One region of the Actinomadura sp. 9N215 genome, then DNA from elsewhere that is predicted to be linked to it. Evidence: riboswitches for the same ligand, from Rfam matches in the RefSeq annotation. Region 1 holds a riboswitch; each other region holds the start of a gene.
The links. Region 1 has a riboswitch for cyclic di-AMP ahead of ACH34T_RS42660 (CHAP domain-containing protein). Riboswitches for the same ligand answer to the same signal wherever they lie in the genome.

Region 1 (10,513 bases):
TCAGGTCGGAGATGTTGCGCACCGACAGCTCGTGCTGCATCGACACGAACGTCGCCGGGTCGCGGGTGAGGTTCAGCGCGTGCGCGTCCGCCCGGGCCTCGATGCGCCTGCTGACGAGGTTCTGGACCGGGGCGCCGACCTGCGTCCCGGCCGCGACCAGCGCGAGGACGAGCGCGATCGACCGGGGGTCGGCGGCTCCGCCGGAGCGGCCACGTCCGGGCGGGCCGGTGGAAGCGCGCGGGCCGGTGGGGGCGGGCGGGCCGGTGGGTGCGACGCCCGCGCGGCTCAGGAGGCGCGGAGAGGTCATCAGGAGGTAGAGGAGGCACATCGCCCCGGCGATGCCGAGCGCGCCCACGAGCGTTCCGTACAGGACGTCGTCGCGCTTGGCGTGCCCGAGCTCGTGCGCGACGATCGACTCGACCCGGGCGGGCGGCGACTTCAGCAGCGTGTCGTACAGGACGATCCGGCGCGTGGACCCGAAACCGGACACGTAGGCGTTCAGCGACGTCGTCCTGCGGGACGCGTCCGCGACGAGGACGTCCTCCACGGGCACGCCGTCCCGCTCGGCCATCGCGAGCAGGTCGGTGCGCAACCGCCCTTCAGGCAGTGAGTGGAACTTGTTGAACACGGGCTCGACGGCGATCGGGTAGATGAACGACACCAGTACGACCAGGAGGAAGCCTCCGGCGGCGGCGCCCGTCCACCAGTAGCGCGGGAAGCGGCGCACGACCGAGTACAGGAGCAGCAGGGCGATCGTGTAGATGACCCACGTGACGCCGAGGGACTTGAGCTGGTCGACGAGCCACGAGGGCCAGCTCTGCGTCGACAGCCCGTACCGGCGCAGAACCGACTCGCTCCAGACGTCGAACGGCAGCCCCGCGACGCGCAGCACCGTCGTCAGCGCCATGGTTGCGACGATGATTCGCCAAAGACGAAGCCGAAGGCGCTCCGGGGGGTGTGGGGGGTCGTCCCCCCTCGGTGGGTGCGGGCGGCGGTGGGTGCGGGTGGTGACCCAGCCGATGAAGCGGGCGCCGAGCGGAGTGAAGCCCAGCGCGAATATGACGACCAGGCCGACGACGAGGCCCGTGTAGGCGGGCGGGTTGACGGCCGAGTCGAACGCCTTGGACCGCGCGATCTCGGACGGGGAGAAGTCGAGCGCCGGATCGGGCTCCACGCGTCCGCCGGGGACGTGGCCGGGCAGCGGGTTCCACGGCGTGGTCATGGCGAGGACGACCGCGACGGCGCCGAAGAGCCCGGCGGCGGTGACGGACGCAGCGATCCGCGGCCGTCCCCCCGCCTTGCTTCGCTCGGTCACGTGAGTTCCTTCTTCAGGTAGTCGCGCCAAAGGGCGGTGAAGCGGTCCCGGGGGAGGCGCAGCACGTCGCGCAGCGCGGTCTCCTCCGGGACGCGCCCGGCGGTCCGGTAGAGCCGCACGAGCGTCGCCTCACCGTACCGGTCGGCGATCATCCGGCAGGCGAGCCAGGCCTCCTGGTAGGCCTGGGAGAGGCGCGGCGAGCCGCCCGCGAACGCGTTCGCGGCGGGCAGCGCGGACGGGATCCGGCCCGCCGCCACCTCGCGGCGCAGCTCGCCCGCCGCCGCCCGCACGCCGATCTTCGCCCCGCGGTAGCCGACGTAGTCGGCGAAGCCCTCGATGAGCCACAGCGGCGTGGTGCGGTCGCGGGCGCCGCCTGTGGCGACGTGCGTCAGCTCGTGGGCGAGGACGACGTCGCGGCCGAGCTCGTTGAGGCGGCCGAAGGTGCCGGGGGAGATGATGACGCGGTCCTCGCCCCGCCCTCCGCCGGCGGACGGGGCGGCGGTCGCGAGCGCGGCGATCTCGCCGAGGCTCTGCCCGGGCCCGGCGAGCGCGGACGCGAGGGCCGCGTCGGCGGGCACGAGCGCGACGGCCCGCCGCGCCCAGCCGCCGCCGACGACGCCGGTGACGACGGGGACGGCGGCGTCCAGGCGCCGTGCGATCTCTTCGAGTCCCGTGGTGTCGCCGATGACGAGGCTCGCGCGGCCCTTGAACACGGTCAGGGGGCCGCCGTCCCAGATCTCGGCGTCGTCCTTGAAGCCGTGCGGCGAGCCGTCGCCGACGATCGTCCAGGCGCCGGAGCGTGGGGCGAGGGCCAGGTACTGGGTGCGGGCCACGTCGCCCCGGTCGAAACCGCGCAGCTTGTAACGCGCTCTGACGCGGACGACCGCGACGCCCTTCTCGCCGTCCAGGGTCTGGGTGGTGACGACCTGTTCGCGCCAGCCGTCCATTGGGATCCTGCGGAGGTTGTCGTAGAGGCGGGACTGGGCGTCCTGGAACGCGGGGGGCGCGGCGCCGACCGTCGCGAGGAAGGCCGTACGGTCGCCGCTGCGCACGGCGCGCGCGCGGTTGCCGAGGACGGTGGCGGCGTCGCGGGGACCGAACCCGTCGATCCCTTCGGCCGCGCCTGCGCGGGGCGTCCCGTCGTCGCCGGACTGCGCGCCGAGGATGCCCGCGCCCGCGCCTCCCGCGAGCAGTGCCGCGGCCCCGCCCGCGCCGAGGGCGAGCGCCCTGCGCCGCGTGACGAGGCCGTCCTTCATGTGCGCGATCCTATGCAGCACGAGGTGGAGGCTGTGGCGCCTGTGGCAGAGGCCGTGCGGCCTGTGGCGGAGCCGATGCCGTCATCCCTTGTAGGCGGGGTAGCCGTAGCCGACGACGTCGTCGGTCGAACGCTCCTTGAGTTTGACCGCGTTGCCGGTGTTGCCCTCGACGGTCTCGATCGTGTCGTCGTCGACCTTCCTGACCACCATGCCGACGTGCCGGATGTCGCCGCTGGACTTGCCGCCTCCCCAGGCGTAGAAGACGATCGCGCCCGGCCTGGGCTCGGCGCCCCAGCGGCCGTTGGCCTGGAACCACCGGGCGTGGGCGACGGTCCAGGCGTCGCTGCCGATCTGGTCGCTGAAGCCGATCCGCTCGCCGATCCAGGAGATGAACATGTCGCACCAGTTCGCGTCGCTGTAGGCGATGAGGGAGCCGCCGTCGCGCTGGAGCGTCTGCTGGGCGCGGGAGGTGCTCATGTACCACTTCTGGAACTTGGTCCCGCCGCCGCCGTCCTCCGTGATGCCCACCTGCGACCGGGCGAGCTCGATGGCCTGCGCGGCGGTGGGCCGAGACTTCGCGGACGGCTTCTTGGGCGAGCCGCCGCTTTTGCCCTTGGAGCCTTGGCCGGAGCCTTTGCTGGAGGCTTTGCCGTCCTTGCGTTTGGCCTCGTCCTTCTGTCGGTCCTTGGACGTCGTCTTGCGCGCGTCCTTCCCGCCGGTCGTCGGCAGGTCTGCGGACGCGCTCGTGGCGGACGGGGACCCGAACGGCAGGACCGACGCCTGCGCGGTGGCCGCGGCGGTGCCGAGGACGGCGGCTCCGACGACGATGCCGCCGGTCGTCCGCCAGGTGATGGACCGGGTGCTCGGTTTGCGGTGCTTGCCGGGGGTCTTCTTGCGGTGGGTGCCTGGCACGGGGGGATCTCCAAGACTTCCAAGCCGCCTACCGGGGTCTCAGCTGAAGGGTTCGGGCGTGGAAGCGGCCCTACGGCGCGCCCGCGGGCATGCCGGATCACCCCGAGAGGCGGAGCGCAGGGGGAAGGGGGGCGTGGCCGCACGAGGGCGGCCACGCCCAGGTAACGCTGCGGGTCTCACTCCTTCGTTCTTCCAGACGCCTACCGGGTTAGCTGACGGGTTCGGGCGAGGAAGTGGCCCTACGGCGGGCTCTCACCGGGTCGTCCGGGAGAGGCGCACCGATTCACCCCGGGTGCCGGATGCCCGTCCAGGGACGGTCCCTGGACGCCGGCGGTTATGGGTCCCCGGTTCCGCTCGTCGGCGGACTCGGCGCTGCCGCTGCGATCCTGGGGGCGATATGGGGCCCGTGCGCGGGACCTGTCTCCCGCGTGCGAAAGAGCGGCGCCTGATGTTGTGCGGACGGCGGCCCGTCGCCGGGGACCGTCCTGCGGCCTGACCCTCGGGACCGCCGTGGCAGCGCTCTCAGCGCCATGCACGCTGCGGGCGTGCGCACGTTGGGCGGGGTCGGGCGCGGTCTGCGTACAGACCGTCGCGGCGCCGGACGGCGCCGCGGGCGACGCGTGGAGCGCGCCGCCGGGGGGAGGCGGCACGTGGATCGTGCCGCCGGCACGCGGCCGAAGAACGTGCCGCGTGGGTCGTGGCGCCTGGTGGGCGCCGCGGGGTCGTGGCGCCTGGGGGGCGCCGCGAGTCAGGACAAGGTACCAAAGCCCCAACAGAAGGCAAACCCCCACAAAATCAACAACGGACCAGGTCAAGGCCTGGTCCGTTGGTGAAGGCGGTCCGTCCGGCCGCCTGTGAGGCGGCGGACGGGCAGGGCGTCAGGGACGCCCGGCGCCGTAGTAGTTGCTCAGGTAGTAGCCCGAGGTGATGCTCACGATCTGCACGTTCTTGCCCGTGCTCGGGGCGTGGATCATCTTGCCGCCGCCCACGAACAGGCCGACGTGCCCGAGGCCGCTGAAGAACACCAGGTCGCCGGGCTGCAGGTCGCTCTTGGACACCCGCCTGGTGGCGGCGTACTGGGAGTTGGTGGTGCGGGTGATGCTGACGCCCGCCGCGCCCCACGCCTTCATGGTCAGGCCGGAGCAGTCGTAGGTGCTCGGGCCCTCGGCGCCGTACTGGTACGCCTTGCCGAGCTGCGCGTAGGCGAACTGGAGCGCCGTGCGGGCCGAGCCGCTGGCGGAGCCGTTGTAGGTGCCGCCGGTGCCGCCGCCGCCCGAGGACGTGCCGCCGCCGAGCCGCCGGACCAGCGCCTCCTGCTTCTCGACCCTCTTGTCGAGGTCCTGCTTCTGCTTCTTCAGGTCGTCCGTCTTGGACTTCACCTCGTCGTAGGCCGTCTTGGCCACGGCCTGCTCGCGGCGCAGCCGCTGCGCGGTGGCGAGGAACTGGGTGAGCTGGGAGCTGCGCTCCTGCGACAGGTGCGAGAAGACCGCCGCCTGGTCGAGGATCGCCTGCGGGTTCTTGCTGCCGACGAAGCCGGTCACGTCGGTCGACTCGCCGTTCTTGAACGCGGCGGCCGCCATCTCGGCGATCTTGGAGCGCTGCTGCTCGAAGGCCGTCTCTTCCCGCTTGCTCGCCTTGGTCGCCGCGTCGAGCTTCTTCTTGGCGACCTTGAGCTTCTCGTTGTTCTGGTTGTACTGCTCGACCTTCTGGTCCATCTCCTCGTTGAGCTTGTTCAGCTTCTTCTGCGCCTGCGCCCTGGTCGGCTTGGGTTCGGCGTGCGCCACCGCCAGGGGGGACGCCAAGGAGGCCGTCAGGGTGATGCAGGTGACGGCCGCCAGGCGACGGGAGACGACTCTGCTCGCCGAACCGCCTCTCCGGTCACGCCGCTGCGCTGGTGCCCCGATGAGTTCGTTGGCCACGGTCGGTCTCGCCCCTCTCGTCCACGACGTCAGCGGACGACATTAGCGAGGGTCAACAACCGTCACAACCGGTTCGTCACTCTTTGATCGACATCAGCGGACAATGTCCACTTTCCGTGATGTCAAGATGACCGAACGCGAGACTTCCCTTACGGGAGCCTTATGGCCACCTTATGGCCTGGCCGCACCGTCCGCCGGCGCCTTCGCGCCGGCGCTTACGGCTCGTGCCCTGGCGCTCACGCCCTGCCGAGCCGCCGCAGCAGCAGCGTCGACGGGCACGGCCGGGCGTTCGCGCGCCGCGCCGCGTCGGCCACCTCCCGGTCGGACGACACCACCACGATGGCGCGGCCCTGCGGCTCCGCCCGCACCAGCTCGCCGATCAGCTCGTCCGCGGTCTGCCCCGGGCGGCTGAACAGCACCCGGACGCCGCGCGGCGCCGCGATGGCGACCGGCGCGTCCAGCTCCGCGCCGTCGAACACGCACGTCACCTCGGCGCGGGTCTGCGCGGCGAGCCCGCCGAGCCCCGACAGCAGCCGGGTGCGCTGGTCGGACAGCGGCAGCTCCCCGTACCCGGTCTTGGTGACGTTGTAGCCGTCCACGACGAGATGGACGCGCGGCAGGGTCAGCAGCCGGTCGAGCAACTGCGGGTCGCTGTCGGACAGCGCCCGGCCCGGCAGCGCGCGGTGCGCCTCCCGGTCGGGCTCCAGCGCGCCGACCGCGTCCGCGGGCCGCCCGATCGTGGACGGCAGCGCCAGCTCCCGCCGGACGCCCTGCGCCGCGTCCACGAGCGTGTCGAGCAGCATCCGCAGCCGGACGTCCTCCACGTTGCGGCCCTCCCGCGCGGCGCGCTTGGCGGCCTCCGCGGCGGCCTCGGCCTGGGCGGCGCGGGCGCGCAGCTTGCGCAGCTCCTTCTCGGACGCGGCCGTCGACTCGCGCGCGACGGCGAGCGCCCGCTCCGCCTCGGCCGCGACCGCGTCGGCGCGCTCCTCCGCCGACCGGAACCGGGTGCGCGCGTCGTGCAGCTTGCGGCGCAGGTCCGCGACCTCGGCCTTGGTCTCGCGCAGCTCGGCGCGCAGCCGGTCGACCTCGGCGGCGCGGGCGGTGCGGGCGGCGGCCAGGTCCTCCTTCAGCGCGGCGACCCGGCGCTCGGCGGCCTCCTCCTCCGAGGCGGTCGCGGAGCGTTCCAGCTCCTCGCGGGCGGCCTCGACGAGGCCCGTCCAGCCGGCGGGGCGCAGCAGGTAGGCCAGCACCGCGACCTTGACGGGGTCGGCGGCGGGCGGCACGTCCCCGCCCTCGACGGCCTCCGCCAGCCCGGCCTGCTGGCTGCGGAGCGGCTCGGCGACGCGCCGCCGGAAGCCGGGGTCCTTCTCCAGCGCCGCCGCGATGTGCTGCCCGGCGAGCTTGGCGCGCTTGCGGCGCTCGAACCGCGCGAACCGGCGCAGCGGCGCGGGGACGTCGTCCAGCGGCAGCCCCCCGATCACCTCGGCGGCCGCCTCCACGACCGCCTGGCGCACGGCCTCGGGCAGCGGCCGCCCAAGACGCTCTTCCCCGGAGTTCTCGGACGTCGTCTCCCCAGCCTGACGCGGCTCTTCCCCTGGGGCCTGCGAGGTCGCCTCCCCGGGCTGACGCGGCTCCTCCCGAGGGGTCCGGGGGGTCGTCCCCGCGGCGTGGCACGGCTCTTTCCGGGGGGCCTCGGGGGGAGCCCCCTCGGCATCACGCGGCTTCGCCGCGGGTTCCTCGCCGCCGGGGGTCGCTTCGGGGCCGCTGTCGATGTTCCCGCTCCTTCCGGGCTGCGCCGCCGGTGGGCTGTGTCTTCCCGAGCCGCCCGCACCCTAACCAGGGCGGACGCGTGATCGGACGGATCGCGCCCGGCCTCCCCGAACCGTCCCCGCGGCCCCCGCCCGGCGGGACGTGCCGGCGCACCTCAACCCTAGCGGGCCCGGCTTCTGTCGGTGGGGTCCTCTACGGTCGCGCACATGACGGCTGCGCACGGTGTCCGGACGGCCGGCGTCCAGGGAACTCTGGACGACCTCGGCACGCCACTGTCAGGGGTCACCTTCGTGGTGGTCGACCTGGAGACCACCGGCGGCTCGGCCGCCGACTCGGCCATCACCGAGATCGGCGCGGTGAAGGTGCGCGGGGGAGAGGAGCTCGGCGAGCTCGGCACGCTCGTCGACCCCGGCGGGCCAGTCCCGCCGTTCATCACCGCGCTGACCGGCATCACCACGGCGATGGTGACGGCCGCGCCGAAGATCGAGGCGGTGCTGCCCGCGTTCCTGGAGTTCGCGCGCGGCTGCGTCCTCGTCGCGCACAACGCGTCGTTCGACATCGGCTTCCTGAAGGCCGCGTGCGCCCAGCACGGCTACGCCTGGCCCGCGTTCCCCGTCGTCGACACCGTGGACCTCGCGCGGCGCGTCCTGTCCAAGGACGAGGTGCCCAACTGCAAGCTCAGCACCCTGTCCCGGTTCTTCCGCACGGCCAACGAGCCGACGCACCGCGCGCTCGCCGACGCCCGCGCCACCGTCGAGGTCCTGCACGGCCTGATCGAGCGGCTCGGGTCGTTCAACGTCACCTCGCTGGAGGAGATGCGGAGCTTCGCCAAGGCCCCGACCCCGGAGCAGCGCCGCAAGCGGCACCTCGCCGACGACGTCCCGAGTGTGCCCGGCGTCTACCTGTTCGAGGACGGCTCGGGCGAGGTCCTGTACGTCGGCAAGAGCGGCGACCTGCGCTCGCGCGTGCGCAGCTACTTCACCGGGTCCGAGACGCGGTGGCGCGTCCGGGAGATGGTCGGCATCGCCGAGAGCGTCCGGACGATCGAGTGCGCCACCGGGCTGGAGGCCGAGGTCCGCGAGCTGCGGCTGATCGCCGAGCACAAGCCGCGCTACAACCGCCGCTCCAAGTTCCCCGAGCGGGCGATCTGGCTGAAGCTGACCGTGGAGCCGTTCCCGCGGTTGTCGATCGTCCGCGAGTGCCGCGCCGACGGCGCCCGCTACCTCGGGCCGATCTCGTCGCGCCGGCAGGCCGAAGAGGCACGCGCGGCGCTGCACGAGGCCGTCCCGCTGCGGCAGTGCACCCAGCGGCTGACGCTCCGGATCATCGAGCGCGGCCATGCCCGCGCGTGCGCGCTCGCGGAGATCGGGCGCTGCGGCGCGCCCTGCGACGGACGCGAGTCCGCCGACGCCTACGAGGTCCACGTCGGGACGGCCCGCACGGTCATGGAGGGCGACGTGCGTCCCGTGGTCGCGGCCGCGCAGGTCCGCATCGACCGGCTCGCGTCCGAGCTGCGCTACGAGGAGGCCGGTGCGCAGCGCGACCGGCTCGCCGCGTTCGTCCGCGCCGCCGCGCGCGGGCAGCGCCTCGCCGCGTTCGCCCGGCTGCCGGAGCTGGTCGCGGCCCGTCCCGCGTTCGACGGCGGCTGGGAGCTGTCGGTGGTCCGCTACGGACGGCTCGCCGCCGCGGGGAACGTTCCGCCGCGCGCCCACCCGCGCCCCTACGTCGACGCCCTCATCGCCACCGCCGAGACGGTGTTCCCGCCGTCCGGCGAGGCGCCCGGCGGCGTCGCGCTCGGTGCGCCGCCGTCCGCGGGCGCGACGGCGGAGGAGATGGAGTGCGTGCTGCGCTGGCTCGATCTGCCCGGCGTCCGGCTCGTCGAGGTCGCCGGTGCCTGGACGTGCCCCGCGCACGGCGCCGAAGGCCTGCGCGAGTGGATCGACCGCGCCTACGACGGGGGGTACGAGCCGTCCAAGCCCCGGAGCCACCGCCCACTAAGGTGACGGGGTGGCCCTGCCCCTCTACGACAGCCAGCCGGCTCGGCGCGTCCCCTGGGCGACCTACCTGCTGGTCGCCGCCAACGTGGTGGTGTTCCTGATCACGCCGATGTCGAACTTCGCCACCTGGTACGGCGAGGGCGAGGTCCGCACCTGCAAGGTCGAGCACTTCAGCTACCAGTACGGCGCCGTCCCGTCGGAGCTGACGACCGGCGACCAGCGCCCGCTGCCGCCGAAGGTCGTCGACGACTGCGGCCCGGCGACGTTCGGCAAGGCCCCGTGGACGTCGGCGTTCACCTCGATGTTCCTGCACTCCGATGCGCTGCACCTGCTGAGCAACCTGGTCGCGCTGTTCGTGGTCGGCATGGGCGTCGAAGACCGGCTCGGCCGATGGCGCTACCTGCTCAGCTACCTGTTCTTCGGGCTCGTGGCCGTCTACGGGTTCGCCTGGACGTCGCCCGACGGCACCGTCCCGCTCATCGGCGCGTCTGGCGCCATCGCCGGGGTGATGGGCGCCTACGCGATCCTCAACCCGCGGGGACGCATCGTCAGCTGGGTCCCGCCGGTCATCGTGGTGCGGCTGCCGGTGTGGGTGGTGCTCGGCTACTGGTTCGTCCTGCAGTGGCTTTCGCTGGGCGACGACAAGAGCAACGTGGCCTACGCCGCGCACATCTACGGCTTCGTCGCCGGGGTGGCGTTCGCGCTCCTGGCCCGCCGGGCCGGTCCCGCCCGCCGCCTCGCCGCCCTGAGCCGCGGCTGACCCCCCGGACGCGCCCCGGTAGGGTCGGACCGTCCGGATCTCAGGGGGAGGGTGAAGTGGTCACTGCGATCGTCTTCGTCAAGGCCGACGTCGCGCGCATCCACGAGGTCGCCGAGACGATCGCGGCCCTGGACGGCGTCAGCGAGGTCTACTCCATCACCGGCGACCACGACCTCATGGTGATGATCCGGGTGCGCCGCCACGAGGAGCTGAACGACATCATCCCGGGCCGCCTCAACAAGGTCACCGGCATCGTCGCGAGCGAGACCCACATCGCGTTCCGCACCTACTCCCAGCACGACCTGGAACAGGCCTTCGCCCTCGGCCTCCCCGACGCCGACTGACCTCAGGCGCCGATTGACCTCAGACGCGCAGCCGTTGGGTCGTCTCGATCCAGCGGTCCAGGAGCGTGGTCGCCTTGCCGGAGTCGACGGCCGCCGCGGCGCGCTCGTAGGCGCCGCGGAGCGTCGCGGTGAGGTCGGACGGGGCGGGCGCGCCCTCGTAGGCGGTCAGGAGCGCGGCGGCGTTCAGCAGGACCATGTCGCGGACGGGCCCCTGCCGCCCGGCGAACGTCTCGCGCGCGA
Region 2 (10,513 bases), on a different contig from region 1:
TTAAAGAGGATAGAAAACGCGAAGTTAATTGTTAATAAGGCGCAAAGGCAAAGTGTTGACCAAGTCGGCGGGGCCCGAATACCCTCTCGGATGATTCTCCAGACCGAGAGGATCGCCATTGACGAGTTGACGTCAAAGTCGCCGTAAATGCGCTGGAAACGACCGGCGCGACGTGTACACGGCGACACGGGCGTCGGCCGACTACCCCCTGAGAGACCCGACCCATGAAGAACGCCAAACGTGCGGCGATCGCGGTGGGCGCAGCTCTGCTCCTCCCCACCCTGGCCACGGCCACCACCGCCTCCGCATCAATCGACCCCCCCGCCTCCTCCGAGACTGCGCCCCCTCCGGGCAAGGTCACCATCGGTGTGGAGACCATCAACGGCTCGGGTTGCCCGGCCGGCACGACGAAGGTCGAGCCCTCCCAGGGCAACGCCGCCTTCACCGTCGTCTACGACAAGTACGTGGCCTGGGCCGGCGGCGACGCACCGCCCACGGAGTTCAGGAAGAACTGCCACATCAGCGTGGACGTCAACGCCCCCGAGGGATACACCTACGCGGTCGTCGGCATCGTCTCGCGCGGCTTCGCCCACGTGGAAGAGGGCGCCACCGCGCAGCGGCGGACGAACTACTACTTCCAGGGCGACGCGAAGAACACGTCGGTGAGCCACGAGCTCAAGGGCCCCTACGACGACAACTGGCGGTTCGCCGACCGGACCGACCCCGCCCAGCGCGTCTACAAGCCGTGCGGCGCGGAGCGCAACCTCAACATCAACACCGAACTGCGCGTGAACAAGGGCAGCTCGTCCAAGTCCAGTTTCATCGCGATGGAATCCGCATACGCCAACGCGGTCTACCAGCTCGACTGGAAACGCTGCGACAGTTGATCGGATGGTCGCCGGGCGATCACACAACGTCGTGTGATTCGGACAACTGAGCGAGCGTTCCACAACGCCTTGAGTTTCATGCGAACGCCCGGCCGGGTCATGCCCGGCCGGGCGTTCGCTTTCCGTTCCGAAGCGGTTACAGCGAAGCGGTTACAGCTTCGTCGGGCGGTACGCCTTGTATTCGCTGCCCGAGTCGAGGCCGTAGTCGCGCGTCCGGTGGTCGGTGCCGTACCGGCCGCGCTGCTCGTACGCCCAGTAGGACGTGCGGTCGCTGTTCGCCCACTTCTCGAAGATGACGACGTGGCGCGTGGTGTTGGTGCCCTCCGCGTCCATGACGAGGTCGCCCTTCTTCAGCTCGGACATCTTGATGCGCTCGGTGTACCGCGACGAGGTGAGGCCCACGGTGTTCGGGCCCGGCTTGGGCAGGCCCAGCGTCATCGCCACGAAACCGGAGCAGTCGGCCCGGTATCCGTTGTGGCTGCGAAGCTGGCTGTAGCGCACCCGGTCGTCGGTCCCCGGGTTCCAGGTCCTGGCCCGGGCGATCACCTCGGACCGCTCGACCTTGCCGGACGTTCCGTTCGACCTCTCGTTCGACGCCTCGGACTTCTCGCCCGACTTCTCGCCGGACTTCTCGCGGGACTTCTGGTCGGACTTCTCGTCGTCGGACTCCTTGCCGGAGCCGCCCGGCGAGGTCCGGTCGGACTTCTGCTTCTGGGGGAGGACCTCGACGGCGGCCACCTTGTCGCCGGGGTCGGTGCCGTCCGACAGGACCGACGCGTGCGCGGTGGACGCGACCACGCCGAAGAAGGCGAGGCCGAACAGGGCGCCGGTCGTACGGGGGCCCAGGGGAAAACGGTTCTTGCCGTGCTTGCCTTGCAAGGGGGTCTCCTTGGCTTCCAGGACGCCTACCGGGTTAGCTGACGGGTTCGGGCGTGGAAGTCGCCCTACGGCCTGGAGGACAGGCCGATTCACCCCAGTGCGGGTGAATGCTTTTCATCCGGCCTGTCTGCGACGGCCTGGCCGCGCAGGGCGACCGAGGATGAAAGGTATTCAGGTGGGTCCCCGGCTCCGCGCGACGGCGGACTCGGCGTTGCCGCTGCGATCCTGTGGGCACGACGGCCCGTCCACGGGACCCTTGTGTCCCGGGTGCGAAAGAGCGGCGCTGATGGTGTGGCACACCCCGTGGCGGGGCGCGGCTCCGAGAGCCGGTCCTGGCTTCGCTCAGCGCCAGCACGCTGCGGCGTGCACATGGTCGGGCCGAGGGGCGGGGGTCTTGGCGAGACCCGCGCGGCAGGACGTCACGAGACGACGCGTGGGTCGCGCCGCCGCCACCCCCGTCCGACGTCGTCGTCGGCCCGGGGGACGATCGTGTCCGAACGGACACGGTCCGGCAAAACGCCTGGCGAGCGCCTTGGTGAGCGACAAGCTACTCCCTACGTCAAAAGAAGGCAAACCCGGACAAAATCAGCAATGCCCCAGCTCAGCGTGCTGCCCACCGGCCGGCCGCCCTCCCGCGGCGGGCGGCGGCTCGCGGACGCGGCTACTTGATCACGGTTGAGTTGCGGAGCGATCAGCCGTCCTTGTCGAGGTCGGGGCGGTTTCGTAGATTCACCGGCAACGGGGTCCTGTTCCTCGCGGCGCCCCCGTCCGGACGGCTCGAAACCCGGGCCCGCGGAACGGGCACGGCGTCCTGATCTCCCCGAGGAGACGCCCATGTCCGAGGTCCACCGCCGTGACCTGCTGGCCGGAGCCGCGGCCTTCGCCGGTTTCGCGACCGTCGGCCTGCTTCCCGGCACCGCCGCCGCCGCGACCCGGCAGCGACCCGGCGCCCTCCTGCCGCCCTCCCTCACCATCGGCGACAAGGCCGTCGTCGGCCGCGTCGACGCCCGGCGGGCGCTGCGGCACCTGAAGGTGCTCAGCGACGGGATCGGCTGGCGCATCGCCGGCACCGAGTCCGAGCACCGCGCCGCCCGCTACATCGCCGGGGTGCTCCGCGACCTCGGTTACAAGGTCGAACTGCAGCCGTTCCCCGTCGCTGACAAGTACCTGGCGGAGATCCGCGCCAGGGGCGAGCGGCTCTGGCAGGCCAGCGCCTCGCCGCAGGGCGCGACCGACTCCGTCCACGGCAGGGTCGTGGACGTCGGCAAGGTCGTCGACGTCCCCGGCGACGCGCGCGGAAAGCTGGTGCTGTTCGACCGCGTCGTCGGCAAGGAGACCGACCAGGCCAAGGCGGCCGCGGCCGCGGGCGCCAAGGCGGCGCTCATCGTCAACGCGCGCTCGGACACCTTCCCCGAGCGCAAGGCCGCCTCGTTCGCCCCGGCCCTGACCGAGCAGGTCGCGATCCCGGTGCTCGGCCTCGCCGGGTACCACGGCGAGCGGATCCGCGCCGGGGCCAAGCGGCTGTCCTTCGAGATCACCCACCACAGCGGGCTGACCTCGTACAACGTCCTGGCCGAGCGGAAGGCGACGCTGCCGAACCCCGACGGCAAGGCCGTCATCGTCAGCGCCCATTACGACAGCGTCCCCGGCTCGCCCGGCGCCAACGACGACGGCAGCGGGACGGTGCTGTGCCTGGAACTGGCGCGCGTCCTGAAGCGGCTGCCCACCCAGCAGGCGATCCGGATCTGCCTGTGGGGCTCGGAGGAGTACGGGCTGATCGGCGCCCGGCACTATGTGAAGCAGCTCGACGACGCGGGCGCGAAGCGGATCACCGGCTGCTTCCAGAACGACATGGTCGCCACCAGCCATCCGCCCGCGGAGACGTACTGGCTGCTGTCCGTGGACGGCAAGGACAACACCACCACCGCCGCGGTGAACGCCGCCGCGCGCCGGCTCGGCTACGTCGACCAGGTCCAGGGCCCCACCGCCCGCGGCTCCAGCGACCACGAGGCGTTCTTCGAGCGCGGCATCGCGGCGGGCAACTTCAGCTGGCGCGGCAACGAGGCGCCGAGCCAGCTCGAACCGATCTACCACACGCCCGAGGACACGATCGCCCAGAACATCAGCCTGAAGCGGCTCCAGGTGTCCCTCGAACTGATCGGCTGCGCCGCGTACGACGTGGCCCGCCACAAATAGCGGCGGGGATGGCGCGGCGTCACCATACACGTCCGGTCCGTGACGCATGTCCGGACTGCGGCGCTGTAGGAGACATCGGCGGTCCCCCGTAGGTGCACGGCCGCCGGTGGGCCGCCCCGTCCTGGGAAGAGGTGCGGGGCGGCCCGGCCCCGCCCCCGTTTCCGCCCAGGTCACGCCGGGGCGGGGCCCTGCGGAGCCCGGCCGCGCCGTCAGCCGCCGGCCATCGCGCCGACCACGATGAAGGGCTCGGCGCCCGCGGTCACCGGTCCAGGCAGGACGGTCTCGACGGGCTCGTTGGAGAGGTCCTCGGCGCAGGCGTAGAAGCGCACGAACGCACGGCGCCGTCCGGTGGCGTGGTCGCGGATCGTGCCGCGCAGCACCGGGTGGCGGGTCTCCAGCGCGTCCAAGACCGAGCGCACCGTGACCGGCCCCGGCACCTCCAGCTCGACCTCGCCGTGGACCTCGGCGAGCGTGCGCAGGTGCGCGGGCAGCACCACGCGGATCATGGCAGGGTCTGGACTTCGACGGACAGCACGGCCGGCAGGTCGCGGACGATCGGCGCCCACGTGTCCCCGGCGTCGGACGACGCGTACACCTGCCCGCCCGTCGTCCCGACGTAGAGGCCGCACGAGTCGAGCGAGTCGACGGCCATCGCGTCCCGGAGCACGTTGACGTAGCAGTGCTCCTGCGGCAGCCCGCTGGTCAGCGGCTCCCACTCGTGCCCGCCGGCGCGGCTGCGGTACACGCGCAGCCGCCCGTCCGGCGGGTAGTGCTCGGAGTCGCTCTTGATCGGGACGACGTACACGGTGTCCGGCTCGTGCGCGTGGACGGCGACCGGGAACCCGAAGTCGCTCGGCAGGTCGCCGCTGATCTCGTACCAGGTGTCGCCCGCGTCGTCGCTGCGCATGACGTCCCAGTGCTTCTGCATGAACAGCACCTCGGGACGCGCCGGGTGCATCGCGACGCGGTGGACGCAGTGCCCGGTCTCCGCCTCCGGGTCGGGGATGCCGTCCGAGCGAAGGCCCCGGTTCACGGCCTGCCACGTCGCGCCGTCGTCGTCGCTGCGGAACACGCCCGCCGCGGAGATGGCCGCGAACATCCGCCCGGCCTTCACGGGGTCCCGCACGATCGTGTGCAGGCACATCCCGCCCGCGCCCGGCTGCCAGGACGGCCCCGAGCGGTGCTCGCGCAGCGCCGGCAGCTCGTGCCACGACGCGCCGCCGTCGACCGTGCGGAACAGGGCGGCGTCCTCGACCCCGGCGTAGACGGTGTCCGGGTCGGACGCGGACGGTTCGAGGTGCCAGACCCGCTTGAACTCCCACGGCCGCTGCGTGCCGTCGTACCACAGGTGGGTGCCGGGCTCGCTCTCGTACCCGAACTCGTTGCCCACCGGCTGCCACGTCGCGCCGCCGTCGTCGGAGCGCTGCATCACCTGCCCGAACCAGCCCGTCGACTGGGCCGCGTACAGCCGGGACGGGTCGGCGGGCGATCCGGCGACATGGTAGATCTCCCAGCCGCCGAAATGCGGGCCGCTGACCTCCCAGTCTTCGCGCGCGCCGTCCGACGTGAGGATGAACGCGCCCTTGCGCGTACCGACCAGAACCCGTACTCCGGTCATGGCTGCTCCCTCCGATGGGGCTGTCCGGCATGACTTCACCATTGATACGGACGGCCGCCGCCCGGGAAACTCATCGGCGCCGCGTCCATTGCTAGGGATTTCCTATGAGCGGGCCGAGGCAAGCCCGGCCGGACGGCCGCAGCCCCCGCCCCAGGCCCACTCCGGGCCCGCCCCGGACGGTGGATTCACAGGATTCTCTCTGAAGCTCCCAGAATCCGGCCAGCCCGGCCTTGCACGCTCTCTTCCATGACGACGATCGAAGTACGCGGGCTGACCAAGCGGTACGGGCCCGACACCGTGGTGGACGACCTGTCGTTCACCGTCGAACCCGGGCAGGTGACCGGCTTCCTCGGCCCGAACGGCGCGGGGAAGTCCACCACCATGAGGATGATCATGGGGCTGGCGGCGCCCACGCGCGGCACCGCCGTCATCGGCGGCCGTCGCTACGGCGACCTGCCCGTCCCGCTGACCGAGGTGGGCGCGCTGCTGGACGCCGCCGCCGTGCACGGCGGCCGCAAGGCGTACGACCACCTGCTCGCGCTCGCCGTGAGCAACGGCCTGCCCCGCCGCCGCGTCGACGAGGCGCTCGCCAGGACCGGCATCGAGAGCGTCGCGGGCCGCCGCGCCGGCGGGTTCTCGCTCGGCATGCGGCAGCGGCTCGGCATCGCGGCGGCGCTGCTCGGCGACCCGCGCGTGCTGATCTTCGACGAGCCGGTGAACGGGCTCGACCCGGAGGGCATCCGCTGGATCCGCGCGTTCATGCGCTCGCTCGCCGCCGAGGGCCGGGCGGTGCTCGTCTCCAGCCACCTGATGAGCGAGATGGCGCAGACCGCCGACCACCTGGTCGTCATCGGCCGCGGACGGCTGATCGCCGACACCGGCATGAGCGACTTCCTGCACGCCAACGGCGAGGGCACGGTGCTCGTCCGGACGCCGGACCCGGCCTCGTTCGCGCGCCGCCTGACCGAGGCCGGGGCCACCGTCCGGGACGGGCTCGAATCGTCCCTCGTGGTCTCCGGCATGACGGGCGAGGAGATCGGCAAGCTGGCCGCCTACCACGGCGTCGCGCTCAGCGAGCTCAGCCCGCAGCGCCCCTCGCTGGAGGACGCCTTCATGGAACTGACCAAGGACGCCGTCGAATACCACGGCGCTGTCGAAAACGGCGCTGTCGAAACCGGCGCCGTCCAAAGCCATGGAGCCGCCCTGTGAGCTCGCTCGCCACCGCGCCGAAGGTGACCTTCGCCCGCACCCTCCACGCCGAGTGGATCAAGCTCCGCAGCCTCCGCTCCACCTGGCTCACGCTGGCCTGCCTGCTGATCGTCGGCCTCGGCGTCACCGGCCTGTCGATGAGCTCCGCCGGGGACGACTACGCGTCCGCGACCACCGCGGAACGGCGGGACTGGGACCCGACCGCCCTCAGCCTCACGACGTACATCATCGCCCAGCTGATCATCGGCGTGCTGGGCAGCCTGGTCGTGACGTCCGAGTACGCGACCGGCCTGATCAGGACGTCCCTGAGCGCCACGCCGCGCAGGCACCGGCTGCTCGCCGCCAAGATGGTGCTCGCCACCGGGATCGCCCTGGTGGCGGGCCAGACGCTGATGTTCTGCTCCTTCTTCCTCGGGCAGCTCATCCTGGGCGCGCAGGACGTCCCGAACGCGGCGCTCGGCGACCCCGGCGTGTTCTCCGCCGTCGCGGGCGGCGGGCTCTACCTGTCGGCCATCGCGCTGCTCGCGGTCGGGATCGGTGCGCTCCTGCGGGCCACGGCCGGGGCGATCGGCACCCTGGTCGGGATCCTGCTGCTGGTGCCCGCGCTCGGCGGGCTGTTCCCGTCGTGGCTGCACGGCCTCGTCGACATCTGGCCGACGATGGGCGCGGCGGCGGTCCTCAGGACGGTGCCCGATCCGGAGTTCCCGCACCCGTGGCTGAACCTCGGCGGGATGTGCCTCGCGGTCGCGGCCGTGCTGGCCGCGGCGTTCGCCGTCCAGCGCCGCCGCGACGTGTGATGCGCGCGCGCCCGCACGCCGCCGGGTCCCGGGCCCGCGCCTACATATCCTGGTCGGCGTGCGAGGACAAGGGCCAGGTCAGGCGATGACGCCAGGGGAAGGCGCCGAGCGGCTCCTGGTGGTGGACGACGAGGACACCGTCCGGGAGCTGCTCTCCGCGACGCTGCGTTTCGCCGGGTTCCGGGTGACGTCGGCGGGGACCGGCGCCGGCGCGGTCGCCGCCGCCGAGGAGCCCCCCGACCTGGTGCTGCTCGACGTCATGCTGCCGGACATGGACGGTTTCGAGGTCGTCCGGCGGCTGCGGGAGCGGCGCCGGGAGAGCCGCGGCGGGCCGGTGCCCGTCCTGTTCCTCACCGCCAGGGACGGGCAGGCCGACAAGGTCGCCGGGCTCTCCCTCGGCGCCGACGACTACGTGACGAAGCCGTTCGACCTGGAGGAGCTGATCGCCCGGATCCGCGCGATCCTCCGCCGGACGACGGGCCACCACGCCGGCGTCCTGACGGTGGGCGCGCTCGCGCTCGACGCCGAGGGGCACCAGGTGACGCGGGACGGGCGTCCCGTCCGCGTCTCGCCCACCGAGTTCCGGCTGCTGCGCTACCTGATGGAGAACGCCGGGGCGGTGGTGTCCAAGGCGCAGATCCTCGACCGGGTGTGGCACTACGACTTCGGCGGCGACGCGAGCATCGTCGACACCTACATCTCCTACCTGCGGCGCAAGGTCGACACCGGGGAGCCGAAGCTCATCCACACCGTCCACGGGGTCGGCTACGTCCTGCGCGAGCCCCGCCGATGACCTATCCACCGGGCCGGTTCTCGCCGCGGCTGAGCCGGTTCTCGTTGCGGACGAGGCTGCTCCTGCTCACCGCGGCCCTGCTGCTGACGGGGCTGACCCTCATCAGCGCGGTCGTGTCCGACCGGCTGGAGCGCTACCAGATCGGCCGGCTCGACAGCCAGCTGCGCTCGCTCACCATGCTCCTGTCGCGCGTGCCGGAGACCGGGCCGCCGGAGATGGAGGGCGCGCTCGCCCGTCCCGACCTCCTCGATCCCGGCCTCGACCTGTTCGGCACCGCCTACCTGGTGTACCTGAACGCGGACGGCACGGTGGCGCGGAGCGTCCACACCCCCAGGCTGGACCCCGCGACCCTGCCGCCGCCGGACGCCCTGCGGAAGATCCCCGCCGGCGGAAAGGCCGCGGACCTGCGCGCGGCGGACGGCTCCGCACGCTGGCGCGCCGCCGCCCACCCCGCCGTCGGCTGGACCGGGACGGTGATCGCCGCCACCCCCCGCACCGAGGTGGACGCCACCATCGACCGCCTCCGGACGAGCAGCCTGGTCAGCGGCTCCGTCCTGCTCGCCCTGCTGACGGCGGCCGGCTGGTTCGCGCTCGGCCGGGGCCTGCGGCCGCTGCGCCGGATCGAGCACACGGCCGCCGCGATCGCGGACGGCGACCTCACCCGCCGCGTGCCCGGCATCGCCCCGCCCGGCACGGAGATCGGGCATCTCGCGGCGTCGCTGAACGGGATGCTCGGCCAGCTCGAACGGGCCTTCGCCGACCGGGCCGCGTCCGAGGAGCGGATGCGCACGTTCCTCTCGGACGTCAGCCACGAGCTGCGCACCCCGCTGTTCGGAATCAAGGGCACGACCGACCTGTACCGGATGGGCGCGCTGCCCGACCGGGCGGGCGTCGACGAGGCGATGCGCCGCATCGGCCACGAGGCCACCCGGCTCACCGCGCTCACCGAGGACCTGCTGCTCCTCGCCCGGCTCGACGAGTCGCCCGAGGGGCAGCTCGACCCGGCGCCGATGGACCTGCGCACCCTCGCGGGCGACGCCCGGCACGATCTTCGGGCGCTGGATCCGTCGCGTCCGGTGGAGCTCACCGGGCCGGACGGCGTCGGCCCGCCCGGCCCGGCCCCCGTGCACGCGGACGAGTCCCGGCTGCGGCAGGTCGTCGTCAACCTGGTGGGCAACGCCGCCGCCCACACGCCGCCGGGCACGCCCGTCCGCATCGGCGTCGGCACGGCGGGCGGCCGCGCCGTCCTCGAAGTGGCGGACGAGGGCCCCGGCATGACGGCCGAGCAGTCGGGCCACGTCTTCGACCGCTTTTACCGGACCGACCGCTCCCGCAACCACGCGGGCGGCGCCAACGCCGGGCTCGGTCTCGCCATCGCCCGCTCCCTCGCCCGCGCCCACGGCGGCGACGTCGAGCTGCGGACCGCCCTCGGCGAGGGCGCCTGCTTCCGCCTGACGCTGCCCGTGCCGACCCAGGACTAGCCGCTCATCGCGGCACGTCGCCGACCGCCTCCCTCCGTTCGTCGACGGCGGGCGCCGGGCCGCGCGGGCGCGCGAGGCGTCCCGGCCACCAGATGCGGGGGCCGACGTCCAGCGCCAGCGCGGGGACGAGCAGCGACCGGACGACGAACGTGTCCAGCAGCACCCCGACCGCCACCAGCGCGCCGAGCCCCGCCATGAAGGTGATCGGCAGGTTCATCAGCACCGAGAAGGTGGCGGCGAGCACCAGCCCGGCGCTGGTGATGACGCCGCCGGTGGTGGTGAGGCCGCGCAGCACGCCCGTCCGGTGGCCGGACGCCAGCGCCTCCTGCCGCACCCGGTGCATGAGGAAGATGTTGTAGTCGATGCCGAGCGCGACCAGGAAGATGAAGCCGAGCAGCGGGGTGGAGTTGTCCAGCGCGTCCACTCCGAGCGGGCCCTTCAGCAGCAGCCACGCGGCGCCGAGCGCGGCGAAGTACGACAGGACGATGGTGCCTAGCAGCAGCACGGGCGCGGTGACCGCGCGCAGCAGCAGGATCAGGATCATCAGGACCACGATCAGCACCAGCGGGATCACCAGCAGACGGTCCCGGGACGCGCCCTCGGAGCTGTCGAGCGACTCCGCGGTGGGCCCGCCGACGACGGCGTCCGCCCCG
Region 3 (10,513 bases), on a different contig from region 1:
GCGAACTGGAGCCCAAACGAAACCGGACGGGAAACGGAGGCAGGCAACGGGGCGGAAACTGGCCACGGGAACGGTGGCACATGCGAACTCGGCTGAGCGAACGGGCCAGAGGAACGATGCGCATGGGAACCGGCCGAGTGAACGGGTGAAGTGAACAGTGAACCGGGCCGCAGACGAACGGCCCGTCTCACGAACGGAGACGGGCCGCCGGTGGGCTGACGGGTCAGTTGGCCGCCTCGTACTGTTCGATCACATGGGCCGGGATCCTGCCGCGCTCATTGACCTTGATGCCATTGTTCTTGGCCCAGGCGCGGATCTCAGCGCTGCGCTCGCGGCTGGACGCGCCGCGCTGCCGGCGACGACGCGTGCCCGTACCCGCCTTGCGCGACTTCTCCACGAACGGCTTAAGAGAATCCCGCAGCTTCGTTGCGTTGGCGCCACTCAGGTCGATCTCGTAGGAGGCGCCGTCGATCGAGAACGCTACGGTCTCGTCCGCCTCGCCACCGTCGAGGTCGTCGACGAGAAGCACCTGAACCTTCTGTGCCATGGGGACAGACCCTTTCGGCTTGAGCAAACTGCATTCGGTTGACAAACATATACCGAGTGGTGCGCCGATGACAATTCCGCCGCCCTCCTTGAACCGGCACTCCCCGGCGAAGTCGCCTTCCGGCCCGTGACCGGGAGTAATCGCCTCGTCGTTTCCAGAGCGTCCGGCGATGCGCCCGGACGCACCGGACACGGCCTGCGAATTCTTCGCCAGGCCCGAGCACGACGGGGTTTTCGGGCACGGCGGGCGTCACGACGCGACGCGCTGACCTGGGTCGGCGCTCGCGCATTGGCCCGCGTTTGCGGACGGCTCCGCTTTCCGGCGGACGGACCGTCCGGAGGCGAAAGCGGTGCGGGCGACCTTAACAGCCGGGGCACACGGACACCGCCGCCACCGATTAACTCTGACGTAACGGCGCTAACCGCGACCCGGGGGAATGTCCCGGGGGCCGCCCGGCCCGCAGCACGGCGGCTGATCACCGCCCCGGCCGGACGATGTGGCTGGATAACGACCTGGTGAGCCGAGCCGAAATCTGTTGCCGCCCGCCCGTGACGGGAAGTCACGGACCGCGCTCTCCGCGTGGAAGCGCTCGGTACTCGCCCATCCCGAAATCAGGAGATTGCGACACAATCCCACCTCCGCCCCAGTTCTTCAACCCGCGTCGGAGGCGATGCCGGAGCCGGGTGCCGAGCTCCTCCGATCCCGAGGGACACGTGAAGCGAAAGGCCCGTTCCAAGCGAGACGGTGTCCCATCCGGAGTAAGTCCTGGGCCCAATGTGAGCCAGGCCCAGGCCGAAGGGCAAGGGGCCACAAGCGCCCTCTCAAAGCGGAGGACGCGTCCGGGACGAGACACATCTCACCCCGATTCAGGGCCGTAACCTGAACGAGCTGGCATTAGCCGTGCGAACGCCGGGCGTCCGAAACAGAGCGGACATCTCCACGAAAGCCGGTATGGCCGGGCGTGTCCACTCCGTGCGCCGAGGGATCATGAGCCGGCGAAGTCGGGCCCGGCCGTCTCACAGTTCGGACGAGGAAACCTGAGAGTGGCTCTCAGAAGGCCGATGATTCAACGGGAGAGGCGTTTTACGACCAGCGTCCCGGTGAGTCTGTCATGGACGGCCTGGCGGCGCGTGCCCTCGTACAGGGCCCCCGCGTTCGCCAACCAGAAGATGCCCGCAAGTAGCCCGGCAACGGGAATCGGACGCGCCGCGATCGGCAGCGAATAGACCGCGGCACGCGCAACGGCGCGCACAACGTCCAGGCGGGGCCGCTCATTGATCGGCACGAGGTCCGTCGCGGCGTCCGGCGTCGGTCCCGATTCGTCCTCTTGCCCTTGCCGGCTCGACTCGGCGTCTGTCTCTTGCGATTCGGGCGCGGATTCGGAGGTCAGTGCCTCCGTCTTGCCGCGGCGGGCTTTCGCCGCCGTCTCCCCGGGCGCGAGAGGCGCATTGGGGGCGACGACGACGACTTCTATGCCGGCGACGCGTTTGCCGATCGTCCGGCTCCAGAGGGTGAGCTGGATCGCCTCGTACAGCAGCATGCATCCGGCGAAGGCCGGTGGGGCGACGACGTCCACCGTGGGTCCGGACACCAAGGCACGGACGACGACGATGACGGGCACACCGACGATGAGGGTGTCGACGATGCGCGCCAGGAGGCGCTGGCCCGGTTCGGCGAGCGGTGCCTCCCGCACGGGCCTTACTCCGGGTATTCGGCGTACTCGTCGTAGCCGGCCCGCTCATCGACGACCAGCGTCCCGGCCAAGCGATCGTGGAGTGCCTGGTGCAGGGGCTGGTCCCAGATCGCCCACAGGTACGCCATCAACGCGCCCGCCCAGACCAGCACCATCCCGTACGCGGCGTAGTCCCACACCATCACCGCGATGACCAGGAAGAAGAAAACGCCGATCTGGTAGCCCACATGGACGATTCCAGCGCGCCACACGGCTTGCGTGGTGGTCAATGGTTGCCCGCCGGGCGCCTGGACGATGCCAAGCCCCATGACGCGCTTGCCGAGCGTTCGTCCAGACATGGACAGTTGGACGGCCTCGTAGAGCAACGGCAACACCGACAGGACACAGAAAAGGGTGAAGATGATGGGCCAGTTCCACACACCCCCCTCGTCCTCGGTCTTGCTGCCAGGCTTGCCCAGGCCGAACGCACCGATCGTGATCGGCAGGACGAGCGCGAACCCGAAAACCGCGACGAGCCCGTTGTCGATGAGCCGCGCGCCTGCACGGCGATGGATCGGCGCCAAGGGCAGCTCATCGCCGCCGTAGTCGTCATGGGACGCGTCGTACGGCTCGTTGTACCCCGGCTGCTGACCCCACTGCTGTTGCTGTTGCGGCGGCTGCTGCCACTGCTGCTGTGGTTGTCCCTGCGGTTGCTGTTGAGGTTGCTGCCATTGGGGACCTTGGTACGGAGGCGGCGGGCCGTAGGAACCCTGCCCCTGCTGCGGCGGGTACCGCCGCCCGCGGTCGGGGGAATCGCTCATCGGGTCAGTCCTCCAGGCGAAGCAACATCCGGGTGTTGCCCAACGTATTGGGCTTGACCCGGTCGAGGTTCAAGAACTCTGCAACGCCTTCGTCGTAGGAGCGGAGAAGCTCCTCGTACACCTCTGGCGCCACCGGAGTCCCCAGGATCTGCTGAAAGCCATGGCGCGCGAAGAACTCCACCTCGAAGGTAAGGCAGAACACCCTCCGCACGCCGAGTTCCCGCGCGGTCTCCAGCAGACGGGCCACGATCCGGTGCCCGATGCCGCGTCCGCCGTACTCCTTGCTCACGGCGACGGAACGGACCTCCGCGAGGTCCTCCCACATCACGTGCAGCGCGCCGCAGGCGACGACCGGTCCCGGCGTGCTGTGCTGGACGTCCTCGGCGACCCAGAACTCCTGGACGTCCTCGTACAGCTTCACCGTGGACTTCTTCAGCAGGCGTCGTCCCGAACCGGCGTACCGATCGACCAGCCTGCGAATCTCTTGAACGTCGGCGGTACGGGCTCGCCGGATCACGACCTCCACAAACAGGCGAGATTATCGAACGCGTCGCCACCGCCAGCGGTCAGTAGTGCCCGCAGGCGGGCGATGCGGGCTGGCTCCGCATGCGGCGATGGGCGAGCAGCAGTGACTAGATAAAACCGACTAGGCATTGCCCGGGGTGCCAAAAAGTGAGCAAGGACACAGGATTTCAGGGGGCGTGACCGGCGCTCCGGTGCCGACAAGCCGCCGCCACCTGCGATTTCGCATGTTCTGGTTGGCATCCAAAGCGGGTTCCGTTAGTGTCCTGCGCTGACGTCGGCCAACCGCAGGACGCGGAGGCCGCACCGCCGAGTCCAAGGGCCGCAACCAGCGCCCCGAGGAGCCGGGGACCCACTTCCGGAGCGTTCGGGGAGCCGCCCCGGGCTGACACCGTGAGGGGTGAATCCGCAGCCGCGTGGAACCGAATTCCACGCGTGCCCGCGGACGGGCTGCTCCAGCCCCAACCCGTCAGCTAACTCGGTAGGCGGACGAGGAGAGGAGAATTCGTGGAGCCATCGCGCCCTGCTTCCCTTTCACGATCTGCTCGTTCAAGCTCCCGGCAGTCGCCATCGGCGCGGAAAGCCCGGACGGCCCGAAAAGTCCAGAAGCCCCGGACGGCCTGGGCGCCCTGGACGGCCCGGTTCCGCGGTAGAGCGATCACCGTGGCCGGTGCGCTCGTCGCCCTTTCGGTCGCACCGCACACGGTCGCGGTCGCGCACGCAGACCCTGAGCCGTCCACGAAGGAACTCAGGGCGAAGGCCCTCAAGCTCGCCGACCAGCTGGAGCAGCTCACCGAGCAGTACAACGGGCTGAAGGTCAAACTCGCGCAGTCGCAGCGCGCGGCCAAGGTCGCCACCGAGAACGCCCAACGGCAGGAGAAATCCCTCCAGACCATCCGCGAGAAGGTCGGTTCTCTGGCCGCGACCAGTTACATGCAGGGCGGTTCCGACCCCACGGTGTCGTTCGTCGCCTCCCAGGACCCGCAGTCCGTCCTCGACCAGGCCGCCACGCTCAACTACTTCGCCAAGCGGGACAGCACCAAAGTCCTCGGGCTGATGCAGGCCATGCAGGCCGCGCAGCGCGCCCGCAAGTCCGCCGAAGCGCGCGCCACGCAGGTGAAGGCGCTGCGTACGCAACTGGATTCGCAGCGCAAGAAGGTCACCGAGACGTACGAGAAGGTCCGCGGCACGCTCGTCAAGCGAGACCCCACCCAGCTCGCCAAACTCCCCGTCGTCGGCACCGGCAAGGGCGTGCAGGCCCTGCGCTACGCGATGACCAAGATCGGCGACCCGTACGTCTGGGGCGCCGCCGGGCCGAACGCCTTCGACTGCTCGGGCCTGACGATGTGGGCCTACAAGCAGGTCGGCATCAACCTGCCGCACTACACCGGCAGCCAGTGGAACGCGGGCACCCACGTGTCCCGCGGCCAGCTCCAGCCGGGCGACCTCGTGTTCTTCCACTCCGACCTGCACCACATGGGGATCTACGTCGGCGGCGGCAAGATGCTGCACGCGCCCCACACCGGCGACGTCGTGAAGATCGCGCCCATGGCGGGCCGTCCCTTCGCCGGCGGCGTCCGAGTCGCCTGAGCCCGGCGGACGCCCCCAGCGTCCTAGCGCCCTGGTGTCCGACTGAGAATGGTCAGCGGAATCCCTTGCGCTCGGCAAGCGTCCTAGGACGCCCCTGGACGCCCTCGGATGGGCCCCTGCGGTCGGCGGGCGCATCTGGTGGGTGTCACGGGCGTTGCGGGCGTCGATGAGATCGAGGGCGCGCTTGACGTGTCCTCGGCGAGCGTTGAACACCGTCTGCGGCGAGCGTTGAACACCGTCCGCGGCGACGCCTCCTGCAGGGACCTACCTGTCAGGGTGCGGGCGCCGCCGCTGCGGGGTCGGACGGAGGGTTCTGAATGTTTGCCGCCTGGATTCTCGTGGCGCTCGCCGTCCCCGGACGAGCGTCATTGGGGGTTGCCGCTAGATGAGCTGCCTTCGGGCCGCCCACACCACGGCCTCGATAGGGGTGTTGACCTCCAGCCGGTCGCAGATGGTCCGCAACCGGCGTCGCAAGGTCCGTGCGCTCAGCTCCAGCTTGCGAGCCGCCACATCGGCGGTGACACCGCTGGCGATTTGAGCGAGCAGCCGAATCTCTTCCTCGCTCAGCCCGAAATCGTCGGTGCCACGACGTGCGAGTGTGGCCTGTTCCACTCCGTCCTCCCTCGTCCGTGGTGATGACCGCGGGGATGCAGCCGTCCGCTGCACAGGCACGGGTTGGCCTCGATCTGTACGCGCGTTGGGTTGCCGGGCCCGGAGCGCCTCCGGACTCAGATCATCGGTTTCCTTTTCTGTCTCGCGCGCTTGGCCGGAGGTGGCCGTTGGGCCGATTGCGGGGGCTTTCGGGGGAACTCCGGGTGACGATTCACTCGTTGGCCATCCGAGGGAGACGGGATGGGATCGCCAGCCATCCGCACCGTCCCTTCTCGTTGGACTCGCCAGATCTCGCCGTGGTCGAAGATCGTGAATCGTTTCAAGCTACGCTTCGGCTCGGAACGCTAGGCGGCCGGATCCGGCCCGTCAAGCGCTGGTTCAGTGCAATGTGCGCGCCGATGGTCGCGGTCTGTGACCGTGCTTTCGCGAATGCACTATGCAAAACTCCACTACCTGGGGAAACATGCCTGGGACGGGACGAGGAGCGAGTTGCCACAGACCAGTATTCGTGAGGTCGCGAGGCGTGCTGGAGTCTCAGTTGGGACCGTTTCGAATGTCCTAAACCGGCCAGACCTCGTGGCCGAAGCTACCCGTGACCGTGTTCGCGCGGCGATCGAGGAGCTCGGATTCGTCCGGAACGAGTCCGCGCGCCGGCTCCGGCGGCGTCCCGAACGCACCGCGGGCGAGTTCGGCGACGAGCCGCGGCGCGCATTCGGCGTCGTCGTCGAAGACCTCACCAACCCGTACGCGACCGACGTCGCCCGGGGGGCGGAGGCCGCGCTCAACGCCCTCGGTCACGACGCGCTCTGGCTCTCCAGCGACCACTCCGCCGCCAAGGAGCGGCGTTCCGTGGAACTCCTGGAAGAGCAGAACGCCGCCGGCGTCCTGATCATCCCCGTCGGGCTCGGTTCCCGCGACATCGCCCAGCTGCGCGCCGCGGGGATGAGCGTGGTGCTGATCGACCGGGACGCGTCCGGGGTCTGCTCCGCCCAGGTCGACCACGTCGCGGGCGGTGAGATCGCCGCCGCGCACCTGCTCGGCACCGACCGGGAGCGGATCGCCTTCGTGACCGGCGTCCCCGAGCCGCAGCCCTGCGTCGAACGCCGCGACGGCGCCGCCCGTACGATCGTCGAGGCCGGCTTCGGAAAACCCCCGATCCTGATTCTGGACGCGCTGAGCCCCAGCGAGGGCCAAGCCGCCGCCCACCAGATCATGGCGATGTCGCCGACACCCGACGGCGTGTTCTGCGCCAACGACCTGCTCGCGATCGGCTTGATCAACGAGCTGATCCGGCTCGGCGCGCGCGTCCCCGAGGACATCGCGGTGATCGGATACGACGACATCGAACTCGCCGCGAGCGCCGCCGTGCCCCTCACCACCATCCGGCAGCCCCGCCGCGAACTCGGCTGGGAAGCCGCCGAACTCGCGCTGGCCGAGGTAGGCGAGGGCAAGTCCCATCAGCACCGTCAGGTGGTCCTCAGACCCGACCTTGTCATCCGCGAAAGCGCTTAACCTTCGCCGCCCCCCAGGCCAGAAGTCACCCTTGCCCCCGGCAAGCCTCGTCCCCCAACACTCTCGCACCGCACCGCCGCACCGCCGCACCGCCGTCCCGCCGTCCCGCCGTCCCGCACCGCCGTCCCGCACCGTCCTCCCGCGCCGCCGTCTGTGCCACTGTCCCGCCGCACCGTCCCGCCGCACCATCCCGCCGCACCATCCCGCCGCACCGTCCCGCACCGCCGTCCCGTCCTCCCGCGCCGCCGTCTGTGCCACTGTCCCGTACCGCCGTCCCGCACCGGCGTCTCGCACGCGGTCGCCCCGTCGGCGACTCGTGCCGTCGCCTAGGCGTCCGTGTGCGCGCTTCGTGGGAAGGCCGTCCCCCGCCTAGTCAGTCGTTGACACGCCACCCGTCGAGCCTGCCCGGCCCCTCCCGGCCACCCCCGGGCGCTCGCGCCCCAAAGAGTGATCCACAGCCGGACGAGCGGCCAAGGCGGCGCGTACCCAGGAGAGTGACATCTCGTCCACGCGGGCGAGCGACACCGTCTGCGTGGGCCCTGTGCTCAGCGAGTCATCAGTTTCGGACGTCACGCAGCCGACTGGGATGGGCGCCGACCTGCACGCTGCCCTGGGGCCCGTTCGAATGGCTCTGTGCGTTCTGGGCGGTCCGGCCTGGGGCCCTGGCGCACTCGCAAGGCCGTAGGCCCGCAGGACTCCGGTCGAGGGCATAGAACGGGAATTGGGGCCGCGCGCGCCGCCAATGGGGCGGGGCCCGGCCGTCCTGTCAAGCGTGCGTCGGGTGGGTCCGGTCTGTGGCGGCTAGACGGTGTTGCGCTCGTAGATCAGGCGTAGGCCGATGAGGGTGAGCCAGGGCTCGAACGCGTCGATGCTGCGGGACTCCTCCAGGACGAGGGGCGCGAGGCCGCCGGTGGCGATGACCGTGACCTCGCCGGGGTCTGCGGCGAGTTCCTCGGACATCCGCTCGACGATGCCGTCCACCTGCCCGGCGAAGCCGAAGATGATCCCGGACTGCAGCGCCTCGACGGTGTTCTTGGCCACCACGTTCCGCGGCCTGACCAGCTCGATCTTGTGCAGCTGGGCGCCGCGCGACGACAGCGCGTCGATCGAGATCTCGATGCCGGGCGCGATCGCGCCGCCCACGTACTCGCCCTTCGCGGAGACGGCGTCGAAGGTGGTGGCGGTGCCGAAGTCGACGACGATCGCGGGGCCGCCGTGCGTGTGGACGGCGGCCAGCGCGTTCACGATGCGGTCGGCGCCGACCTCCTTCGGATTGTCCATCCGGACGGGGACGCCGGTCTTGACGCCGGGCTCCACGATCACCGCAGAGACGTCGCCGTAGTAGCGGCGGCACATCTCCCGCATCTCGTGCAGGACGGACGGAACCGTGGAGCACAGTGCGATGCCGCTGATGTCGGTGTCGGCCAGCAGCGGGCTCTGCTGGACGAGTCCCTGCAGGACCACGGCGATCTCGTCGGCGGTGCGCCGCGGATCGGTGTTGATCCTCCAGTGCTCGATCACCTCGTCGCCCTCGAACAGGCCGAGAACGGTCTGGGTGTTGCCGACGTCGATGGTGAGCAGCATCAGGTCCCCGCTGGTCAGGTGAAGTCAAGGCCGATGTCGAACACGTGCGCCGAGTGCGTCAGCGCGCCGACCGCAAGGTAGTCCACCCCGGTCACGGCGACGTCTCGGGCCCGATCCAGGGTAAGCCCACCGCTGGCCTCAAGCTCCGCCCGCCCCGCGACAAGGCGAACCGCCTCGGTCATCTCGGCGTCGGTCATGTTATCCAGCAGAATGCTCCGCGCGCCCACCGCGAGCGCCTCCTCGACCTGCGCGAGAGTGTCGCACTCCACCTGGATGTGGAGGGACGGGTACACGGCGCGGATCGCCTCGTACGCCTTGGTGACGCTTCCGGCCGCGGCGACGTGGTTGTCCTTGATGAGGGCGGCGTCGTACAGGCCCATCCGATGGTTGACGCCGCCACCGCATTGCACGGCGTACTTCTGCACGGCGCGTAGGCCCGGGAGCGTTTTGCGGGTGTCACGGACCTTGGCCTTGGTACCGGACATCGCGTCCATCCATTTCCGGGTCGCCGTCGCGATTCCAGACAGGTGAGTGAGCAGATTCAGGGCCGTCCTCTCAGCCCGCAGCAATGCTCTGGTGGGACCGCTCACCGAGATGAGCACCTGTCCGGGGACGACCCGTTCGCCGTCTTCGGCCTTCGCGTCGTATGCCACGTCCAAGACGTCGAACACGACGCACGCCACGGGGATGCCTGCGACGACGCCGTCCTCGCGGGCCCTGAGGTCCCCGGCCGCGGTTTCGTCGGGCGCGAAGATCGGCATGCTGGTGACGTCGACCTCGCCGTCCTCGGCCAGCGCCGTCCGGACGAGGTTATCCACAGTCTGTGGATCGAGCCCGGCGTCGCTCAGCTTCTGCGACAGTTCCGGTGTCATGAGCGCTTTCCTTCCAGAGGTTCGTAGGTGGTCGTCAGGACGTTCCCCTCCAGCCGCGTGACCAGATGGCCGCGCCATTCCTCGTCGCGTCTCTCGGGGAAGTCCTCCCGCCAGTGGCTGCCCCGCGTCTCCTCCCGCCGCCGCGCCGCCGCCACGATCGCGGACGCGACAATGTGCAGATTGGTGACCTCCCACGCCTCCACCCCCGGCTCCAGAACCGCCCCGCTCCCTGGCTCAAGCCCCGACCCGAGACCAACCCCGGCCCCCGCCCCAGACCCAGACTCCGCCCCAGACACCGATCCGGAACCCATCCCGGGAGCAGCCCCTGACCCCGTGCCGCGAGCAGCCCCAGACCCCATTCCGAGACCAGACCCAGACCCCATTCCGAGACCAGACCCAGACGCCCTGCCGAGACCAGACCCAGACGCCCTGCCGGGAGCAGACTCCGACCCCGTGCCGGGAGCAGATCCAGACGTCGGCCCTGGAGCAGGCCCGGGACCAAACCGGGGGCTCGGCCGGGGGCTCGGCCCGGGGCCCGGCTGTGGATCTGTCCGGAGCAATCCGGCCAGCTCACGGGCAGCGGTCTCCAACCCGTCCGCCCCACGAAGGACACCCGCATAGGAGGTCATGATCCGCTGAATCTCCCCCCGCACCCCCGCCCCGAGCAGCCTGCTCCCCTCATCGGAGCCACGCGGCATCTCCGCGTCCCTCGACCCTGCGTCGGTTAGGCGAAGGGCCGCGGCAATGCGCTCGGCGAAGACGAGGCCTTCCAGAAGGGAGT

Region 2: it holds a riboswitch for cyclic di-AMP, as region 1 does, so the genes downstream of both, ACH34T_RS06275 (hypothetical protein) here and ACH34T_RS42660 (CHAP domain-containing protein) in region 1, are expected to answer to the same signal.
Region 3: it holds a riboswitch for cyclic di-AMP, as region 1 does, so the genes downstream of both, ACH34T_RS35595 (NlpC/P60 family protein) here and ACH34T_RS42660 (CHAP domain-containing protein) in region 1, are expected to answer to the same signal.

What each region holds. Positions count from the first base shown of each region.
Region 1 covers NZ_JBIRBA010000046.1:27,459-37,971, reverse strand. The annotation lists gene ACH34T_RS42670 (M48 family metallopeptidase) at 1-1,315, opposite strand, end outside; gene ACH34T_RS42665 (hypothetical protein) at 1,312-2,592, opposite strand; gene ACH34T_RS42660 (CHAP domain-containing protein) at 2,653-3,483, opposite strand; cyclic di-AMP (ydaO/yuaA leader) riboswitch at 3,666-3,865, opposite strand; gene ACH34T_RS42655 (NlpC/P60 family protein) at 4,362-5,285, opposite strand; gene ACH34T_RS42650 (NYN domain-containing protein) at 5,639-6,916, opposite strand; gene ACH34T_RS42645 (DEDD exonuclease domain-containing protein) at 7,379-9,175, shown strand; gene ACH34T_RS42640 (rhomboid family intramembrane serine protease) at 9,180-9,929, shown strand; gene ACH34T_RS42635 (Lrp/AsnC family transcriptional regulator) at 9,986-10,273, shown strand; gene trpD (anthranilate phosphoribosyltransferase) at 10,293-10,513, opposite strand, start outside.
Region 2 covers NZ_JBIRBA010000003.1:171,660-182,172, reverse strand. The annotation lists gene ACH34T_RS06280 (DUF4360 domain-containing protein) at 225-887, shown strand; gene ACH34T_RS06275 (hypothetical protein) at 1,038-1,766, opposite strand; cyclic di-AMP (ydaO/yuaA leader) riboswitch at 1,775-1,987, opposite strand; gene ACH34T_RS06270 (M28 family peptidase) at 2,601-3,962, shown strand; gene ACH34T_RS06265 (MoaD/ThiS family protein) at 4,172-4,468, opposite strand; gene ACH34T_RS06260 (WD40/YVTN/BNR-like repeat-containing protein) at 4,465-5,580, opposite strand; gene ACH34T_RS06255 (ABC transporter ATP-binding protein) at 5,827-6,789, shown strand; gene ACH34T_RS06250 (ABC transporter permease) at 6,786-7,586, shown strand; gene ACH34T_RS06245 (response regulator transcription factor) at 7,672-8,379, shown strand; gene ACH34T_RS06240 (sensor histidine kinase) at 8,376-9,860, shown strand; gene ACH34T_RS06235 (MMPL family transporter) at 9,865-10,513, opposite strand, start outside.
Region 3 covers NZ_JBIRBA010000029.1:19,810-30,322, forward strand. The annotation lists gene ACH34T_RS35575 (Lsr2 family protein) at 224-547, opposite strand; gene ACH34T_RS35580 (RDD family protein) at 1,614-2,240, opposite strand; gene ACH34T_RS35585 (RDD family protein) at 2,246-3,040, opposite strand; gene ACH34T_RS35590 (amino-acid N-acetyltransferase) at 3,045-3,566, opposite strand; cyclic di-AMP (ydaO/yuaA leader) riboswitch at 3,873-4,066, shown strand; gene ACH34T_RS35595 (NlpC/P60 family protein) at 4,226-5,152, shown strand; gene ACH34T_RS35600 (LuxR C-terminal-related transcriptional regulator) at 5,534-5,764, opposite strand; gene ACH34T_RS35605 (LacI family DNA-binding transcriptional regulator) at 6,194-7,276, shown strand; gene ACH34T_RS35610 (type III pantothenate kinase) at 8,078-8,860, opposite strand; gene nadC (carboxylating nicotinate-nucleotide diphosphorylase) at 8,875-9,732, opposite strand; gene ACH34T_RS35620 (L-aspartate oxidase) at 9,729-10,513, opposite strand, start outside.